2 regions of the Pseudomonas vanderleydeniana genome follow, and region 1 is predicted to be linked to the other one. Evidence: predicted binding sites of a transcription regulator. Region 1 holds the regulator's gene; the other holds the start of a gene.
The links. The regulator sigma-54, encoded in region 1, starts transcription at its own class of promoters, with help from an activator protein. The targets are predictions, from matches to a motif close to ANTGGCATNNANNTTGCTNT.
Positions count from the first base shown of each region.

Region 2: a site for sigma-54 is predicted at 1,799-1,818, ahead of HU752_RS05360 (pilin). Genes of this name have one in related genera too.

Region 1 covers NZ_CP077093.1:6,203,835-6,207,867, reverse strand. Annotated here, with positions in the region: gene ptsN (PTS IIA-like nitrogen regulatory protein PtsN) at 1-165, opposite strand, end outside; gene hpf (ribosome hibernation-promoting factor, HPF/YfiA family) at 175-480, opposite strand; gene HU752_RS27920 (RNA polymerase factor sigma-54) at 560-2,056, opposite strand; gene lptB (LPS export ABC transporter ATP-binding protein) at 2,251-2,976, opposite strand; gene lptA (lipopolysaccharide transport periplasmic protein LptA) at 2,976-3,521, opposite strand; gene lptC (LPS export ABC transporter periplasmic protein LptC) at 3,508-4,033, opposite strand, start outside.
Region 2 covers NZ_CP077093.1:1,196,302-1,200,334, forward strand. Annotated here, with positions in the region: gene pilB (type IV-A pilus assembly ATPase PilB) at 1-1,100, opposite strand, end outside; gene HU752_RS05360 (pilin) at 1,327-1,734, opposite strand; gene HU752_RS05365 (O-antigen ligase family protein) at 1,918-3,276, shown strand; tRNA gene HU752_RS05370 (tRNA-Thr) at 3,316-3,391, shown strand; gene HU752_RS05375 (AlkA N-terminal domain-containing protein) at 3,512-4,033, shown strand, end outside.

The sequences.
Region 1 (4,033 bases):
GAGCTTTTCACGGGCAATCAGGCTCTCGTAGACATCCTGCATTTCCAGATCGGGCACTTCGCGGCTGATCAGGTTGGCAATTTGTTCAAGTGCACGCTTTTTACTGCCGCCCGGCACGTTCACCAGGGAACGGCCGGGGGTCAGGATATTTTCAAGTCGAATCATGGGAGGGTGTTAGCGACCCGTACCTTGGAGCAGGTGCAGGTTCTTTTCCTTATGCTTTTTCAGTTGGCGGTCCAGCTTGTCGGTCAGCAGGTCGATCGCTGCATACATGTCGTCATGTTCTGCGTTGGCAACCACCTCGCCGCCGTGGATATGCAAAGTGGCCTCGATTTTCTGCTTCAGCTTCTCGACGGCCATTGTCACCTGTACGTTGGTGATCTTGTCGAAGTGGCGTTCCAATCGGTCGAGCTTCTCGCCGATATAGGCACGCAGTGGTTCGGTCACTTCCAGTTGGTGTCCACTGATGTTGACTTGCATACAGCTTCTCCTTCGTTGCCAGTGCATAAAGCGGCAAGCCTGGTGGCTTGCCACTGGAACGCTGTGGCACGCCCGGCGGTTACATCAACCGCTTCCGTTCGCTGGAAGGCGCGATCCCGAGGGATTCGCGGTACTTGGCGACGGTACGACGGGCGACCTGAATGCCTTGTGCCTCCAGTAAACCAGCGATCTTGCTGTCGCTCAACGGCTTTTTCTGATTTTCCGCCGCAACCAGTTTCTTGATGATCGCGCGGATCGCCGTGGACGAGCATTCGCCGCCTTCGGAGGTGCTGACGTGGCTCGAGAAAAAGTATTTCAACTCATAGATACCACGAGGGGTATGCATGAATTTCTGGGTGGTGACCCGGGAAATGGTCGATTCGTGCATGCCCACCGCTTCGGCGATATCGTGCAGCACCAGCGGCTTCATGGCCTCGTCGCCGTATTCCAGGAAGCCGCGCTGGTGCTCGACGATCTGGGTCGCGACCTTCATCAGCGTCTCGTTGCGGCTTTGCAGGCTCTTGATGAACCAGCGGGCTTCCTGCAGCTGGTTGCGCATGAAGGTGTTGTCGGCGCTGGTGTCGGCGCGGCGGACAAAGCCGGCGTACTGCGGATTGACCCGCAGGCGCGGTACCGACTCCTGGTTCAGTTCCACCAGCCAGCGTTCGTTGTCCTTGCGCACGATCACGTCGGGAACCACGTACTCGGCTTCGGTGGATTCGATCTGCGAACCCGGGCGCGGGTTGAGGCTCTGCACCAGTTCGATGACCTGGCGCAGTTCGTCTTCCTTGAGCTTCATGCGCCGCATCAGTTGGCTGTAGTCGCGGCTGCCCAGCAGGTCGATGTAGTCGGTGACCAGGCGCTTGGCTTCGTTCAGCCATGGGGTCTTGGCCGGCAACTGGCGCAGTTGCAGCAGCAGGCACTCGCCGAGGTTGCGTGCGCCGATGCCGGCCGGCTCGAACTGCTGGATGCGGTGCAGGACGGCTTCGATTTCGTCCAGCTCGATGTCCAGCTCCGGGTCGAACGCCTCGAGGATCTCCTCGAGGGTCTCGTCCAGGTAGCCCTGGTTGTTGATGCAGTCGATCAGGGTCACGGCGATCAGGCGATCGGTGTCGGACATCGGTGCCAGGTTCAACTGCCATAGCAGGTGGCTTTGCAGGCTTTCGCCGGCCGAGGTGCGGGTGGTGAAGTCCCACTCGTCATCATCGTTGCCGGGCAGGCTGCTGGCGCTGGTCTGGTAGACGTCTTCCCAGGCGGTGTCGACCGGAAGTTCGTTGGGAATACGCTCGCTCCATTCACCTTCGTCGATGTTGTCGACGGTGGGGGCCGCTTCCTGCTGGTAGGAGGTTTCCGGAATTTCGGGAGTGGTGTTCTGCTCGGCCTTGTCAGCCATTGGATCGCTGTTGTCGAAGTCGTCGCCTTCTTCCTGGCGCTCGAGCATCGGGTTGGATTCCAGGGCTTCCTGGATTTCCTGCTGAAGATCCAGGGTCGACAATTGGAGCAGGCGGATGGCCTGTTGCAGCTGCGGAGTCATCGTCAGCTGCTGGCCCATTTTAAGGACGAGCGATGGTTTCATGGCAGGGGCTTAACACCTTATTCGCCGGCGCGCATGCGCCATCCACTACAGGGCGCCGGAGCGCCAAACATAAGCAAATTATATGCCTGAAGCCGGAGTGTTTGCCTAGAGCGCTGTAACAATAAAAAGCCGGAAAAAGCAGTGGTCTTTATCGAAAATCCATGCGCTCAGGCGGGTATCGGGCTCCCCGATGCCTACAGGCGGAACTCGTGGCCCAGGTAGACTTCCTTGACCAGTTCGTTGGCCAGGATGGTGTCCGAATCGCCTTCGGCGATCAGCTGTCCATCGTTGACGATATAGGCGGTTTCGCAGATATCCAGGGTCTCGCGGACGTTGTGGTCGGTGATCAGTACACCGATGCCCTTGGCCTTGAGGTGGTGGATGATCTGCTTGATGTCACCCACGGAAATCGGGTCGACACCGGCAAACGGTTCGTCCAGCAGGATGAACTTCGGTGCGGTCGCCAGGGCCCGGGCGATTTCCACGCGGCGGCGCTCGCCACCGGACAGGCTCATGCCGAGGTTGTCGCGGATGTGGCTGATGTGGAATTCCTGCAGCAGGCTTTCCAGTTCCTTGCGACGGCCGGCCTTGTCGAGGTCCTTGCGGGTCTCGAGAATTGCCAGGATGTTGTCGGCCACCGACAGCTTGCGGAAGATCGAGGCTTCCTGGGGCAGGTAGCCGATCCCGGCGCGGGCACGACCGTGCATCGGCTGGTGGCTGACGTCCTGGTTGTCGATCAGGACGCGGCCCTGATCGGCCTGGACCAGGCCGACGATCATGTAGAAACAGGTGGTCTTGCCGGCGCCGTTGGGGCCGAGCAGGCCGACGATCTGTCCGCTTTCGATCGACAGGCTGACGTCACGCACCACCTGGCGACTTTTGTAGGCCTTGGCCAGATGCTGGGCTTTCAGAGTTGCCATTACTGCGCCTTGTGCTCGTCAGTTTTCTTTTTCGGCTGGATAACCATGTCGATGCGTTGGCGCGGTGTGGTGATCGGGCTGCCGTTGGCACGGCCGGCGGTCGCCACCTGCTTCACCGTGTCGTAGACGATTTTCTCGCCTTCGGTGGTGTTGCCTTCGTTGATTACCTTGGCCTGGTCGATCAGCACGATGCGGTTCTGCTGGGCATGGTACTGGATGGTCTTGCCATAGCCGCGGACGGGTTGTGGGTCGGTGGCCTTCTGCTTCTGTTCGAAGTAGGCCAGGTTGCCCACGGAGGTCACCACGTCGATGGCGCCGTCCTTGGTCCGGGTGAGCGTCACGGTGTTGCCCTTGACGATCATCGAGCCTTGAGTGATGACCACGTCGCCCTTGTAGGTGGCGATGCCTTGCTTGTCATCCAGTTGAGCGTCGTCAGCTTGAATGCGGATGGGCTGCTCGCTGTCGTTCGGCAGAGCCCAGGCGCTCACGCTTCCCAGTGCTGCGCCCAGGCTGAGCAAAATAGGGAGGGTTTTAACGAGACTCATACTGTCCTCTTACGTTCGATAGCAGGTGCATCCTGCTTTCTTCCAGATAGGCTTTCATGCCTGTGCCCGTGGTCACGCCGTTGGGGCCGTCGATTCTAACGGCTTGCTCGGTCTGCGCATATTGCTTCTGTGGGAATACTGTCATCCGGGTGGTGGTAATGATGACATGGCGCTGTTTTTCGTCGGTGCGGGCGACCCGTACCGAATCGATCAGCTCGACCTGGGTACCGTCCGGGTTGACCTCGGCGCGCTCGCTCTGGACATGCCAGGGGAAGGCGGTGCCGCGGTAGACCTGCAGATCCGGCTTGGTCACCAGGGTGACATCGGAGACCTTCAGGTGCTCGACCTTGTCGCCGGTCATGTCGTACTGCACCTTGCCGTCGGGCATGTACTGGACGCTATGGGCGTTGATCGCATAGTAGTCGATGGCCTTGTCGTCCACCGGTGCAGCCGTCTGCTCCAGGAAACGTTCCGGGCTGATGTTCCAGTAGCCAACGGCCGCGAACAGGGCG
Region 2 (4,033 bases), 2.0 Mb from region 1:
ACCTGGTTGATGCCTTCCATGTTGATCTCCACCGGGTCTTCGGCGGTGGAGATATTGATGTCCACGGTGTTGAGAATATTCAGGCCGGTATACAGCGAGACGGTCTTGCCGGAACCAGTGGGGCCGGTGACCAGAATCATGCCCTGAGGCTGTTTCAGGGCTGAGAGGTAGAGCTCTTTCTGGTCTGGCTCGTAACCCAGCGCATCGATACCCATCTGTGCGCTGGAAGGGTCGAGGATCCGCATCACGATCTTTTCGCCCCACAGGGTCGGCAGGGTGTTGACCCGGAAGTCGATGGCCTTGGTCTTCGAAATCCGCATCTTGATGCGGCCGTCCTGGGGTTTTCGGCGCTCGGAAATATCCATGCTGGCCATCACTTTCAGGCGTGCTGCGATCCGACCAGACAGGTGAATGGGTGGCCGGGCGACTTCCTTCAGCATACCGTCGGTACGTAGGCGCACACGATAGATCTTTTCATAAGGTTCGAAGTGCAGGTCGGAGGAGCCGCCCTTGATGGCATCCAGCAACATCTTGTTGACGAAGCGCACCACTGGCGCGTCATCCGCGTCCTGACCGGCAATGGCTTCGTGCTTCTTATCGTCGACCGACTCGATGTCCAGGCCGTCCAGGTCGATATCGCCGATGTCGTCGATGCCTGATACGTGGTTGTCGAAGAACTTGTCGATGGCATCGGTAAGCTTGTCATCCTCGACCAGGATGGCTTCGGTGTTCAGGCCGGTGCTGAACTGGATATCGGTGATCGCCTGATGGTTGCTCGGGTCCGAGATGCCGACAAACAGCTTGTTGCCTCGACGCCACAGGGGCAGGACGTGGTGCTGGCGGATCAGCTTCTCGCTGACCAAGCCCTTAGGTTGGCTCTCCTTGTCGAGACAGCTCAGGTCGAGCAGGGCAACACCGAAATGCTCGGAGGCGACCTCTGCGACCTGGCGGCTTTTTACCAACTTGTTCTGTACCAGATAGCTGACCAGTGAGATCCGATTGCGTTGGGCTTGCTGAAACGCCTGCTGGGCGTTCTTGTCGGTAATCAGCTCGGCCGCGACCAGTTGCTTGGCCAGGCCGGAAAGGGCGATATCGTTCATTGGAGCACCAGGCACATACACTTGGAGTCTTATAGCCTAGTCGGGCGGCGGTGCCAAATTTGACCGTGGGGGTGACAAAAAATGTCATTTTTTGTCGTGGCGTAGCACGCTACCGTCTGCTTGATAAAACACTGCGATATTTTTTGGGGACATGAAAAACCGCCGTAGCGAAGTACTTACGGCGGCTCTTAACTCCAGGGTTTTGCCAGATACCACTTAGGTTACGTTAGTTTTTGACATACCCATTGGTCACACAGTTCCCACCGTAAGTCCAGTATTGAAAGTTTGCATCTGGTGTGAGAGTGCAGGTATCGGCCGCAGCGATCCCCTTGTAGGCGTTGGGGGTTGCGGTGATTACACCTGCTGCCGAGACGGCAATGGTGTTCAGGGCCCCGCCCGCTTGGTTGGTCGGTAGCGTGATATTCAAGAGCGCCGCAGTGTTGCACTGTCCAATAGCAGACGTTTGTTGAAAACAGATGGTGATTGCTGTTTTGACCGGATCCATAGCTGCTACAACTTCGGTGTATGCTGCCTTTCTCGTGTAGTTCTGATAGGCCGGTAGCGCAACAGCTGCCAAAATGCCAATGATCGCCACAACGATCATTAGTTCAATCAGCGTAAAGCCCTTTTGCATCGCGTTCATGGGTACTACCTCTTGATGGATTCTGTTTTTTGACGTTTGGCGCTTTTCTGGATCCTCAGCAAGTCACGTGCCAAAGCAGTAATAGCCGTTGCTCTGCTTTTTGGTTCCAATTCATTTATTGATAGTGCACTCATTTTGAAAGGAAAAATTTACCTGCTGGCCTGTCTTGTTCTGATGGCTGTATCGATTTCTCTTCCAGTCAGTGGGCATGACTGGCAGCGCTCTATTCAGGCTCTCGTCTTGCTGACGGCGCTGGGGTTTATGGCGTCTTTGACTCCTCTGATTGCAGCGAGGAGGCTTGACGGCCTATCTGGCACTGCTTGTTCCCTCATGACCCTGCTGGGGCTCTGCTCTTCATTGGGGGCACGCCAGCCGCAATGGGGCCTTGTCGAGCTGTCCTTGGCTGTTGGTTTATGCCTCGCGGCATTGGCTTTTTCCGTGGCAAGGGTTACCTTGAGTGAGGAGGGTGACAGAGCCTTGTTGCTGTTCCTTGTATTGCTTTGCGCTATCAAGACCTTTCAATTTCTGGTTGTCGGGCTTGATGTTTTTATGACTGCTCCTGCGGTCTTGGATACTGATCGCCTGATTGCAGGCTTCTCCAACAAACGCTTCTACGGTCAGTTCCAAACCTTCACCCTGCCGTTGCTGACGCTTCCGTTGCTGCTATCCCACGCTCAGCGCTCTACCCGTGTATTGGTCTTCTCACTCCTGGCCCTCTGGTGGTTGATCTGTATAACCGGTGGAACTCGCGGCAGCTGGCTAGGAATGGGGGCAGCAGCTTGCGTGCTGTTCATCGCCGGCCACTCCGGCAAACGTTGGATCGCCTGGCAACTCCTTGCCGTCGCTCTCGGCATCACCCTCTACTGGCTCTTGTTCAACGTACTAACCGGCTATCTCGGCATCGAGGTCACCAACGCTGCCAGCGACCGCCTCACCACCTCCCTCTCCGGCCGTGGCCCCCTCTGGCAACAAGCCTGGGACATGATCCGCGAACGCCCCTGGCTCGGCTTCGGCCCCATGCACTTCGCCGATATCCACAACCCCATCGCCGCCCACCCGCACCAGGCCATCCTGCAGTGGGCCTGCGAGTGGGGCATCCCCTCCACCCTGCTGGTGATGTGGCTGGTCGGCCGTGGACTCTGGGCCACTTTCCGCCTGGTCCGCGAACGCGCCGACTCCAACGATCCGGTCGACCTGCTGCGTGTCTGCCTGTTCGCCAGCCTGATCGGCGCGCTGACTCAATCCATGGTCGACGGCGTGATCGTCATGCCGTACTCCCAGCTGTGGCTGTCCCTGGTGGTCGGCTGGCTGATGGGCATTCACGTCTGGAAAAGCGAACCCGCCAAACCCAATGCGCTCATCCACTGGTCCTGGATGGGCATCAGCACCGCCGCCGTGCTGTTCCTGGTCTACGTGGTCATCCGCGACGTGCCGCACCTGGAGGAGCGCAACAAGCTCTACCAGCAACAATATGGTGGTCATCTCCAGCCGCGCTTCTGGGCACAAGGCGTAATCGCGATCAAGCCCGATTAGCTTGCTCCGTTCGTCGCCCGATGCTAGCGTTAGCGCCACGCCGGTGTAGCTCAGTCGGTAGAGCAGCGCACTCGTAACGCGAAGGTCGTAGGTTCGATTCCTATCTCCGGCACCATCCCCCAAAACCGGCCCCACCAGGCCGGTTTTTTATTGCCTGGAATATTCTGCGACAGTCCTGGTCATTGCTGTCCGAAAATGGCGAGTACGCCTCCATGCCCGGTGCTAACCTGCGCCCATGAACAGGACAAACGCCGTGCCATTTCCCCCTGCCGAGATCTGCGAGAAGGCCCGCCTGAGCCGCGATGCGCGGTTCGACGGGGTGTTCTTCACCGCCGTGCTCAGCACCCGCATCTACTGCCGGCCGGTCTGCCCCGCGCGACCGCCCAAGGTCGAGAACGTGCAGTACTACCCCAGCGCCGCCGCCGCCGAGGCGTTGGGCTTCCGGCCCTGCCTGCGTTGCCGCCCGGAACTGGCGCCAGGCAACAGCGTCTGGCTGCACGGCGAGCACCAGGTAGCCCGGGCCCTGAAGCTGATCCACGAGGGTTTTCTCGCCGAGCACTCGCTCGACGAGCTGGCCGCGCGCCTGGATGTCGGCGGGCGGCAGTTGCGCCGGCTGTTCGTCCAGCACCTCGGCGCGCCGCCGATGGCGGTGCATGCGACCCAGCGCCTGCTGTTCGCCAAGCAGTTGCTGACCGAAACCGCCCTGCCGATCACCGAAGTGGCGCTGGCCTCGGGTTTCCAGAGCCTGCGGCGGTTC